DNA from 2 places in the Mesorhizobium sp. B1-1-5 genome. Region 2 is predicted to be linked to the other one. Evidence: predicted binding sites of a transcription regulator. Region 2 holds the regulator's gene; the other holds the start of a gene.

What was found. Region 2 encodes LexA, which represses DNA repair genes until DNA is damaged. Its sites were predicted from a motif close to TGTTCNNNNTGTGTTCNG; they were not measured.
Region 1: FJ980_RS19910 (PA0069 family radical SAM protein) is a predicted target of LexA. The motif match lies at 2,256-2,273, and genes of this name have one in related genera.

What each region holds. Positions count from the first base shown of each region.
Region 1 is NZ_VFWS01000071.1:13-5,963, forward strand. It holds gene FJ980_RS19905 (ribonuclease HII) at 134-832, opposite strand; gene FJ980_RS19910 (PA0069 family radical SAM protein) at 1,027-2,181, opposite strand; gene FJ980_RS19915 (glycosyltransferase) at 2,330-2,833, shown strand; gene FJ980_RS19920 (aldehyde-activating protein) at 3,096-3,521, opposite strand; gene moaB (molybdenum cofactor biosynthesis protein B) at 3,646-4,203, opposite strand; gene FJ980_RS19930 (4-(cytidine 5'-diphospho)-2-C-methyl-D-erythritol kinase) at 4,190-5,083, opposite strand; gene FJ980_RS19935 (hypothetical protein) at 5,109-5,294, opposite strand; gene FJ980_RS19940 (S49 family peptidase) at 5,379-5,951, opposite strand, start outside.
Region 2 is NZ_VFWS01000121.1:3,740-9,690, forward strand. It holds gene FJ980_RS25135 (ComEC/Rec2 family competence protein) at 1-1,827, shown strand, start outside; gene lexA (transcriptional repressor LexA) at 1,811-2,545, opposite strand; gene kynU (kynureninase) at 2,959-4,206, shown strand; gene FJ980_RS25150 (alpha/beta hydrolase) at 4,254-5,084, shown strand; gene glp (gephyrin-like molybdotransferase Glp) at 5,134-5,951, opposite strand, start outside.

The DNA.
Region 1 (5,951 bases), on a different contig from region 2:
GGAGGGGGGAAAGGTGGCGCTGCGAAGCAGCGACGGATTGGGGGAACCACGTGGCAATCAAGCCTGCGCCGATCAGTCACGCCAGTGACAGAGGATGTCCGCAAGCCGTAACCACAAGGGGGAGATCAGCTAACTACTCCAGCCCGGCGAAGCTCTCTTCCTCTTCAACCACCTCGACGCCACCCAGCCTGAACGGCGCGAACGAGGCCCGGTGGAGCCGTGCCACCGGCCCATGCGCCTCGATCGCGGTGCGGTGGCGGACCGTCGCGTAGCCCATATGCACTTCGAAGCCGTAGTGCTCGTGATGTCCGCCGCAGCCGCACATCATGCGGTCGCGCATCACCTTGGCGACGATCGAGGCGGCGGCGATCGATTGGGAGCGCTGGTCGCCCTTGATGAGAGCCCGGCCTTCGCAGGCGAGACCTGGCGGTATGTCGCGGCCGTCGGCCAGGGCGAGCTTCGGCCGCAAGGACAGGCCGGCGGCAGCACGGCGCATCGCTTCCAGGCTGGCTTTCAGGATGTTGCTGCTGTCGATGCCTTCGGCGCTGACCGAAGCCATCGAGATGCTGAGTGCCGAGCCGAGAATCTTGAGGAACAGCGCCTCGCGCTGCAAATGGGTGAGGCGCTTGGAATCGTCGAGGCCTTCGGGAATATTGGCGGGGTTGAGCACCACCGCGGCGGCCACCACCGGACCGGCGAGCGGACCGCGGCCGGCCTCGTCCATGCCGGCGACCGGCCACAGCCCGTCGGCTATCGCTTTCGTCTCGATCGAGAAGTCGGGCTTCTCGACCATTTCAAAGAGAAGCGGAGAATCGGAACGCGCGCGAGCCATGGTGCGGCGAGGTTCGCATCGGCTCCGATTCTCCGCAAGTCCTTCCGGGTCGGATGGGGCGTCGGACCGGGAAGGCACCGTCTCACGGCCGGGGGACAATGGCCGGACGGAATTTCGAAAAAGTACCAATTCCAGACGGAAAATCGCTTTGCCTGGAAGTGCTTAGCGCCAGCCCGTCATGGCCGGCGCAGGCGTCAAAGCAGCATCAGCTGCTCGCCGGCACTGGCGCCTGCGACGAATTGGTCGGTGCGAAGCTGCCGCCGCTCGACATTGAGGCCGAGCCGCTTGGCGGCGATCTCGAAACGCCGGCCGATCTGCCAGGCATAGGGACCGGCGCCCTTCATGCGCTTGCCCCATTCGGAATCGTAATCCTTGCCGTCGCGCATCGAGCGGATCAGCGACATCACATGCCGGTAGCGGTCGGGATAATGGCGCAACAGCCAGTCCTTGAAGATCGGCGCCACTTCGAGCGGCAGGCGCAGGATGACGTAGCCGGCCTCCCGCGCGCCGGCGGCTCTAGCCGAATCGAGGATGCGCTCCATCTCCGGATCGGTAAGCCCCGGAATAATCGGCGCCACCATGACCGATGCCGGGATGCCGGCATCCGAAAGTTGGCGGATCGCCTCCAGCCGCTTCGTCGGCGTCGAGGCGCGGGGTTCCATCGTTCTCGCCAGCATGCGGTCGAGCGTCGTCACCGACAGCGCCACCTTGGCAAGGCCGCGCTCGGCCATGCGCGACAGGATGTCGATGTCGCGTGCCACCAGCGCCGACTTGGTGACGATGCCGACCGGATGGCCGCGCGCCTCCAGCACTTCCAGGATCTCGCGCATGATGCGGTATTGCTTCTCGATCGGCTGATAGGGATCGGTGTTGGTGCCGATGGCGATCGTGCGCGGCTGGTAGCCCGGTTTTGACAATTCCCTGTCCAGCATGCGCGCGGCATCCGGCTTGGCGAACAGCTTCGATTCGAAATCGAGCCCCGGCGACAGGCCCATGAAGGCATGCGTCGGCCTGGCGAAGCAGTAGACGCAGCCATGCTCGCAGCCGCGATAGGGGTTGATCGAACGGTCGAAGGAAATGTCGGGCGACTCGTTGCGGGTGATGATGGTGCGCGGCTTTTCGACCTGCACTTCCGTCTTGAACGGCGGCAGTTCCTCCAGCGAGTTCCAGCCGTCGTCGAACACATGCCGGCTGATCGGCTCGAACCGGCCGGACGGATTGATGCCGGCCGAGCGGCCGCGATTGCGGTCGGGCCGCACGCGCATGCCGCTCTGCTCGATCATCGCGTTCGCCATCTCGGCTCGGCCTGCTCCGAAAGCGGCAATGTCGGCGCGCACGATCTGTTCCATTTTCGCCCTCTCCCAAGGACTGTCGGCAGGCTGTCGAATCGCTCTGTTCATGAAACTATTCCTATTTCGCCGAAGAGAACAAAGCAAGAACTTTTTCGCTTGACGCGCGCAACTGGCGCATCGCCGCACTTTCCGCTATTCGGCTAAAATGCTCAGCGTCCTTATCGAAACCCGCAACGACGAAGAGGGGCTTGCCCGTACGCTCGCCTCGCTGGTCGGCGGCGCGGTCGAAGGCGTCGTGCGCGACGTGATCGTCTGCGATCAAGGCTCGACCGACCAGACGCATCGGGTGGCCGAGCATGCCGGCTGCCACTATGCGACCGGCGGGATCGGCGCCGGTATCGGCCAGGCCAAGGGCGACTGGCTGCTCCTGCTCGAGCCGGGCGCGCGGCTCGCCGAGGGCTGGATCGACGAAGTCGTGGCGCACACGGCGAAACAGACCATGCCGGCGCGCTTTTCACGCGCCCGCGCCAACCGTGCGCCTTTCCTGGCCAGGGTGTTCTCGAGCAATCGTGCGCTGGCCGAGGGGCTTGTCATCAGCAAGCGTCAGGCCTCGGCTCTGGCAAAGAGCGCGCGCAGCGCCGAAGCCCTGGCGCGCGGCCTGGCGACCAGAAGGCTGAACGCGGAAATCTGGATCGCGCCGCCGAAATGATGCAAGCTCCACCCTCTCCCCTTGTGGGGTGAGAAGCGGTCCGCGTAGCGGACGAAAAGCCAATTGCTTGGCTTTTCGAGCTTCGAACGCCTTGAGCCTGCGAAAGGCCGGGTGGTGTCGCCGAAGGCGACGGATGAGGGGTGCTCCAGGGAAAGCCAGCGCCTCACTCCGCTGGAACACCCCTCATCCGTCTCGGTGCTTGCGCGCCGATCCACCTTCTCCCACAAGGGGGAGAAGGAGAGGGCAGCGCGGGCCTGCCCAGTCAAATCCCCTTAATCTCAACCGGCATCCACGCGCTGCGGCGCCTGGCGAGACGTTGCTCGCGCGTCTCGGCATCGTAGCGGACCGGGATCGGCTCGCGCGAGAACCGCTCGCGATCGTCGAGCGCGTTGACGATGACGATCGCCGTGGCATCGTCACCCTCTCCGGCGATTGCCGCGACATAGACGCCGCACTCGCCGCACAGAAGATAGTCGGCGGTGCGCAAGCCGAAGCGATAGGCCCGCAAGCGCTGCCTGTCCTCGACCGAGACGACCAGCCTGCCGTTCGGGTCGGCGGCCGCGCGCGAGCCGTGCCGGGTGCAGAACGAGCACTGGCAGGCGCGGATTTCCAGTTGCGCGGGATCGAGCGCGGTCGAGAAGCTGAGGCGGATGTTGCCGCAATGGCATCCGCCGCTGTGAACGGTCATGGCGCTGCTCATTGTTTTCTCACATAAGCTACCGTGCCGGCACCGCCTTCGAACATGGCGCCTCGAAGGCGCCAGCGCCAATCCGCCTGCGAACCCTATGCCGGCCGGGCGCCTTAACTGAGCTTTACGAGGTTGGCTTGCCGCCGCGCCTGAGATGCTCGTCCAGCCGCGGCATGATCTCGACGAAGTTGCAGGGCATGTGCCGATAGTCGAGCTGCGCCTTGATAATGCTGTCCCAGGCGTCCTTGCAGGCGCCGGGCGAGCCCGGCAGCACGAAGACGAAGGTGGCGTTGACGACGCCGCCGGTCGCACGGCTCTGGATCGTCGACGTGCCGATCTTATCGTAGGAAATGCGGTGGAAGACTTCCGAAAAGCCGTCCATGCGCTTTTCGAAGATCGGCTCCAGCGCCTCCGGCGTCACGTCGCGGCCGGTGAAGCCGGTGCCGCCGGTGGTGATGACGACATCGATGTTTTCGTCCTTCGACCAGCCGAGCACCTTGTCGCGGATCTTTTCGCGGTCGTCGGTCACGATATCGCGCGCGGCAAGGCTGTGGCCGGCTTCCGCGATGCGGTCGGCCAGCGTCTGGCCGGATTTGTCGTCGGCAAGGCTGCGCGTGTCGGAAACCGTAAGCACCGCGATGCGCACCGGAATGAAGGGCCGGCTTTCGTCAAGCTTCGCCATCGCCCACCTCCATGCTGCGCGTCGCGGCAACGAACCAGTCGGGGTGGCGGGCGCGGATCTCGATCGCCGCGCGCTTTGCGACATTGCCGGTCTCGAACAGGCCGAAACAGGTGGCGCCCGAGCCGGACATGCGCGCGAACGCGGCGTCGGCTTTTTTCAGCGCCTTGAGCGCCTCGCCGATCGCCGGCTTGATCGAACGCGCGGCAGGCTCGAGATCGTTGCGCGTCGTCTCCAGCCAGTTGCGGATCGTGTGGAAGTCGAGGCGTTTCGGCAGCGGCGGCAGCGCCTCGTTGTTGCGACTGGAGAGCGCCTTGAACACGTCCGGCGTCGAGACCGCGATGCCCGGATTGACCAGGACGAGGCCGAGCGCCGGAAACGCGGGCAGCGGCGAGACCTCATCGCCGATACCGCGTGCGATCAGCGGCTTTGATTTGAGGCACATCGGCAGATCGGCGCCGAGCGAAAGCCCGATCCGGGCCAGCGAATTGTGGTCGATATCGAGCTTCCAGAGCCGCGCCAGGCCGTTGAGCGTGGCCGCTGCGTCACTCGAGCCGCCGCCGACGCCGGAGGCGATGGGCAGGTTCTTCTCCAGCCGGATGGCGACCGGCGACGCCTGTTGCATGCCGGCTTCCCGGCGCAAGGCATCGCGCGCCTTCACCACCAGATTGTCGCCGTCGAGCGGCAGCCCGGCGGCATAACGGCCGGATACCGAGAATTCATCCTCTTCCGCCGGCTCGATCTCGAGCCGGTCGCCGAAGCGGGTGAAGACGGCAAGGCTGTCGATGAGATGGTAGCCGTCGGCGCGCTGTCCGGTGACATGCAGCGCCAGGTTGATCTTGGCAGGCGCAAGCCACGTCCGGACCTCTGTGCCGGGCTCCAGGATGTCGGCTGCTGGCGAGATGGGATCAGTCCTTGGCGAGACGATATTCGCCGGTCTTGGGGTCCTTGACCAGCGTGCCCGTCGTGCCGTTCGCCGCCTGTCTTTCGGTGCGCCGGATCTTGGCCGTCACGCGTTCGGCCTCGCGCACGAAAGCGCGGTAGCCAAAGTAAGCGGCAGCGCCGACAACGGCGAAGAAAATGATCTGCGGCATCTCTAAAACTCCTCCCGCGTCCTCGCGGCAAGGCCGGCCGAATGGGTCGGTCAAGCGGCCATGCTAGCCGCATTCATGGCTTTTTCAAAGCCCGAAGCGCGCCCATAGCGCGCGCTCTTCCGCCGCATCGAGGACGCCGCTGGCGGCGGCCGCCGCGATATCCGGCGCCGAAACGCGCGAGCCGAACAGGCCGAAACGGCCGAACAGACCGCGTGGCGCGGTGATCAGCTTGAGCTGCGTCTTCTCGCCGAAACGGGTCTTGAGCACGCTGCGCATATCGCCCAAAGCATCGACAAGGCCGAGCTCGAGGCCGCGCTTGGCGGTCCAGAACAGGCCGGTGAACAGGTCCGGGTCGTCCTTGAGCTTGCTGCCGCGCCGTTCCTTGACGAGGTCGATGAAGGTCTCGTGCACTTCGAGCTGCAGCGCCTTCAGTCGCTCGATGTCCTCCTTCTTCTCGGGCTTGAACGGATCGAGCACGGCCTTGTTCTGGCCGGCGGTGTGGACGCGCCGCTCGACGCCTATCTTCTTCATCAGTTCCGGGAAACCGAACGAGGCCGAGACCACGCCGATCGAGCCGACGATCGAGGACGGGTCGGCGAAGATCTCGTCGCCGGCGACCGCGATCATGTAGCCGCCGGAGGCCGCCACGTCCTCGAC
Region 2 (5,951 bases):
ATCCTGACCGGCTATGCCAAGCTGCTGCCGCCGACAGGTCCGGTTCGGCCGGACAGCTACGACTTTTCCTTCGACAGCTATTTTGCCGGCATCGGCGCCAGTGGCTTTTTCCTGGGCGATCCGAAACTTGTCGCGTCGACCCAGACAGTTCCAACGGAGGTGCCTTTCGGCGCGCGCGTGGCATCGGCCATAGAAAACGCTCGCGAGGGGATTGCCGACCACATCAGGAGCAGCATCGGTGGTTCCGAGGGTGAGATCGCAGCGGCGCTGATCGTCGGCGTTCGTGCCGGCATTCCGGACGAAATCAACGAGTCGATGCGACGGACCGGCATCTACCACATCATTTCGATCTCCGGCCTGCATATGGCGCTGGTTGCCGGCACGATCATGGTGCTTTTGCGCGGCGCCTTCGCGCTGTTTCCGGATTTCTCGTCGCGGCGGCCGGTGAAGAAATACGCCGCCGGGATCGCACTCATCTCGATCGCCGCCTACCTCATCATCTCCGGCATCGTGGTGGCGGCCGAGCGAAGCTTCATCATGCTGGCCGTGATGCTCGCCGCCGTGCTCTTCGACCGCGCGGCGCTGACAATGCGCAACCTGGCGATCTCTGCCATCGCCGTGATCCTTGTCTCGCCGCACGAAGTGGTTGGCCCGAGCTTCCAGATGTCCTTCGCCGCCACCGCCGCCCTGGTCGGCGCCTATGCCGGCTTTGCCGATTATCGCGCCGGCAAAACGACCGCGCCGCCGGCAAAGCGTTCGTTCCTCGGGTTCCTGTCGCGAAAACTGGTGGTTGGCGTGGGCGGCGCCGCCGTGACGTCGCTCATCGCGGGCAGCGCGACATTGCTGTTTGCCATCTGGCACTTCCAGCGGGTGTCGCCGCTCAGCCTGCTTGCCAATCTGGCGGTCATGCCGATCGTCTCGCTGATCGTCATGCCGTTCGCCGTGCTGAGCGCGCTGGCCATGCCCTTCGGCTTCGACGGTCCGCTCCTCTATGTGATGGGCAAGGGGCTGACGGCGATGATCGCCATCTCGGCATGGATTTCCGAGCGCTCGCCTGTCGATGCCGTCGGGCTGATCTCGATCCAGTCGGTGCTGCTGGCGACGGTCGCGCTGGTCGTCGCGACAATGGCCACCACCTGGCTGAGGCTTGCCGCCGTTCCCTTCGCGCTCGCCGCGCTGCTGGCCATTCCGCACGTCCGCACACCGGATGTGCTCATTTCCGAGGACGCGCATCTGGTGGCGATGCCGATCGGCGGCGGCGAGCTTGCCGTCAATCGCGAACGCTCCAACGAGTTCACTACCGACAACTGGAAACGGGCGCTGAAAGCCGAGGATATCGTGCCGCCGGAAAGGTTCGCCAAAGATACGCTGGACATTGCCGATCCCGTCGACCTGCCACCCGGCTCGCCCTTCTATTGCACCGGCGATCTCTGCATCGGCCGGCATCCTTCCGGCGCGATCGTCGCGCTCGCCGAGACCCGCGACGCCGCCCGGCCGGCCTGCGGTTTCGCCGACCTCATCGTCATCAACGACGCCACGGCCTATAACCCATGCCGCGATCCGCGTGTGCTCGTCGTCACCAAGCGGCAGCTGGCGCGCGACGGCAGCGCCGCCGTCTTCTTCGATCCGCAATCGGCAACCGCGCGGCCAACCGTCCGCTACGCGGTCGTAGAACCATACCGACCCTGGCACGAGCAGCGGAAATACACGCGCGAGGCGAGGGGACTGGCGCCCTATAAGCAGCCGGAAAACCAGCCGCCGCACCGGCCCAATAGATTGTCGTCCGGGCGAAGACGGCGAGCAGTTCTGCTCAATAGCGGCGAATAAGTCCCACGAGCTTGCCCTGAACCTTGACCCGGTCCGGTCCAAAGATCCGGGTCTCATAGGCCGGGTTGGCGGCTTCGAGCGCGATCGAGGCACCCTTGCGGCGGAAACGCTTCAAGGTTGCCTCCTCATCGTCGACGAGCGCCACCACGATCTCGCCCGGGCTTGCCGTGTTGGCATTGCGGATGATGACGGTATCGCCGTCGAAGATCCCGGCCTCGATCATCGAGTCGCCCTTGACCTCCAACGCATAATGCTCGCCGCCCATGATCATGTCCGGCGGCACCGAGATCGAATGCGTCTGGTGCTGGATGGCGTCAATCGGCACGCCGGCGGCGATGCGGCCCATCACCGGAATGGATACGGCCGCCGCGGCCTCGTCGTCATTGCTTGGCGTCGGGGTGCGCGATGGCGTCGCCGGCTTGACCTGGCGATTGAGATTGCCTTGGCCGCCCTGGATGACGCTCGGCGAAAACTTCTTCGCGGCATTAAGGCCTGGCGCGATCGAGTCGGGCAGGCGCAGCACTTCCAGCGCGCGCGCCCGGTTCGGCAGCCGGCGAATGAAGCCGCGTTCTTCCAGCGCCGTGATCAGCCGGTGGATGCCGGACTTGGAGGCAAGGTCGAGCGCCTCCTTCATCTCATCGAATGATGGAGGAATTCCGCTCTCCTTCAGGCGTTCATGGATGAACATCAGGAGTTCATGTTGTTTGCGCGTCAGCATCGGCGGCCCCCACGGGTTCTGAAACCAGAATCAGAAAAACAAACCCAGAACAAACACTATCTGTTCCAGTTGTGTTCCGCAACCGTTTAAAGTTTAGTGAATTTGTTAAGGCGGCCGAAACGATGTCGCATCCGGTGATGCCTTGGCCGTCCCGGCTGGGGTAGGGGCGTTGATTCCGCTCGGATTTGGAGCCTCCTTAAGCTGAATCAAGAGCCGACACCATCACGAAGCCGTGGATGGGATCACGTCGGTTTCTGCGCAAGCGTGCCGCACCGTGCCAACCTTAGCAATGGTTCCGATCCAGGGTCTTCGCCGTCTATGGACCAGCTAACATAGGACCAAAGGTTCTTGCCCTGTCGCCGACGGTGGTGAGACAACCCCCTTGGCCAGATCGAAATGGAGGCGGCAGCACAATGAGGGGAATTCCTGATTTCGCCGAAGTCGAGGCGATGGATGCCGCGGATCCGCTGCGCGCCACACGCGATCGCTTCGTCTTGCCGGAAGGCGTCATATACCTCGACGGCAATTCGCTGGGCGCTGCTTCGATCGACGCCTTCAACGAGATCGAGACTGCCGCGAGGCAGGAATGGGCGCGGGATCTCATCCGCGCCTGGAACACCGCCGACTGGTTCGATATGCCCATCGAGCTGGGCGACCAGCTCGGGCGCCTGATCGGCGCGAAACCCGGCCAGACGGTCGTTTGCGACACGACCTCGATCAATATCTACAAGGTCCTGCATGCGGCACTTGCAATGCGGCCCGAGCGTTCGGTGATCGTTGCCGAGGCCGACAGCTTTCCGACCGACCTCTACATGGCGGAAGGGGTCGCATCGACGCGGCCCGGCACGGTGCTGCGGCTCGAAGGCGCCGATGCCCCGACGATTGAGGAACTGGTCGACGATCGCGTCGCCGTCATCCTGGTCAACCACGTCAACTACAAATCCGGCCGGCTGCGCGACATGGCGGCGCTCACCCGCAAGGCCCATGAAGCCGGGGCGTTGATCGTGTGGGACCTCTGCCACACGGCGGGTGCGCTGCCGGTGGATCTCGACGGCTCGAATGCCGATTTCGCTGTCGGCTGCACCTACAAATATCTCAATGGCGGGCCGGGCTCGCCGGCCTTCATCTACGCCGCGAACCGCCACCACCGCGACATTCGCCAGCCGCTCAGCGGCTGGTGGAGCCATGCCCGGCCTTTCGCATTCGAGCAGGGCTATGCCGCCGGCACGGGGATCCGGCGGTTCCTGTGCGGAACGCAGCCGGTGCTGTCGATGCGCGCGCTGAAAGGCGCGCTGGATATCTGGAACGACGTCGACATGACAGCCGTGCGTGGAAAAAGCGTCGCGCTGACGGACCTGTTCATTCGGCTTGTCGAGGCCAGATGCGGCGGCTTCGGTCTTGAGTTGGAGAGCCCGCGCTCAGGCGCAGAACGCGGCAGCCAGGTATCGTTCGCCCATCCAAATGGCTACCAGGTGATGCGCGCCCTGATCGAGCGCGGCGTGATCGGCGATTTCCGCGCGCCATCCACCATTCGTTTCGGCTTCACGCCGCTCTATGTCGGTTACCGAGATGTCTGGAATGCGGTCGAGGTGCTGGAGGACATCCTGCGCACTGGCATCTGGCAAGACGCGCGCTTTGCCGTCAAAACAACCGTTACCTGACTTTGAATCGGCGATGCCGAACAAATGACCTGATCGCGGAGGCACCGTTGCTGGGACATCGTATTGTCGACTGGGATGACGCCTACGCAAATGGCGCCAATATCGCGGGTGGCGACCGCTGGCCGGCGGCGTGGGATGGACCGGCGCGGGCGTTTCGCGAACAACGGCTGGCGGAGGGCAGGTCGCGGCTCGATATCGTGTATGGCGAAGCGCCGCGCAATCGCTTCGACCTATTTCTCCCGTCTGCGGCGCCAAAGGGGCTCGTTGTGTTCATCCACGGCGGCTACTGGATGGAGTCGGACAAGAGCTCCTGGTCGCATCTGGCTGGAGGCGCGATCGGCCGCGGCTTTGCCGTCGCCATGCCCTCCTACACGCTTTGCCCGCAGACCAGGATCGGCGGCATAGTCGGCGAGGTCGCTGCAGCGATCGAGAAGGTGGCGACCATGGTCGATGGTCCGCTGATGCTGACCGGGCACTCGGCCGGCGGCCATCTCGCCAGCCGAATGATGACCACGGCCTCACCGCTATCATCCGATGTGGCGCGGCGCATACGCCAGGTGGTTTCGATTTCAGGCCTGCACGACCTTCGGCCGCTGATGTTCACAGCGCTGAACGAGACCCTGAACATCGACGAGCCGGAAGCGCGGAGCGAAAGCCCGGCATTGTTGCGGCCTCGACTGGGAGCCTGCATCACCTGCTGGGCCGGCGGCGGCGAGCGTGCGGAATTCCTGCGCCAGAGCGCGTTGCTCGCCAACGTCTGGACAGGGCTCGGCGCCGCCACACGTTCAGTGGTCGAGCCGGACCGACATCATTTCAATATTGTCGATGGTCTCGCCGACCCGGATCATCCCCTGACCCGTACGTTGGTCGACGAATAAGGGTTATGATCGACTTCGTCGACGTCTGGACGATCGACTTCGTCGGCGCCTAGCGCAGCATGAGCACGCTGCATTCAGCGCCGGCTTCCGCGGCCGGCGCAAAGGGTTCGCGCACGATCAGACCGTCGGCGTCGGCGAGCATCCGCAGCATAGAGGAGTCCTGGATGCCGAAAGGCGTCGCGACCAGGGTGCCGGTGTCCTCGCGCACGACGGCGCGCACATAGTCCTGCCTGAGGTCGTTGGCCCGCATCGCGGTGCCAAGCCGAGCCGTTCGCATATCCTGCCGATGATCGCGGCCGCCGAGCCGGGCGAGCAGCGGCTTCAGGAAGAGTTGCGAGCAGACAATGCTTGCCACCGGATTGCCGGGCAGGCCGATGCAGCGGACATTGCCAAGCCGGCCAAACATCAGCGGTTTGCCGGGGCGCATGGCGATCTTCCAGAAGTCGAGCTGCATGCCTTCGCCGGTCAGCACGCCATGGACGAGGTCGTGGTCGCCGACCGAGGCGCCGCCGAGCGTGACGATGACATCGGCGTTCGCCTCGACCGCTTGCCGGACGAGCGCGGCAATCGCCTCCTGGCGGTCGGCGGCGATGCCGAGATCGAGCGCGCGCGCGCCGACCGACTGGGCGGCGGCGGCAACGCCATAGGCATTCGACGAAATGATCTGGTCGGGGCCGAGAGCGCTGCCCGGCGGCAGCAATTCGTCGCCGGTGGCGATGATCGCGACCAGCGGCCGGCGCACGATGTTCAGGGCTGGGTGGTTGGCCGAGGCCGCCAGCGAAAGGGCCGCCGCATCGAGAACGCGGCCCTTTTCGAGCAGCACGTCGCCCTGACCGAAGTCGAGCCCGCGGCGGCGGACATTGCGTG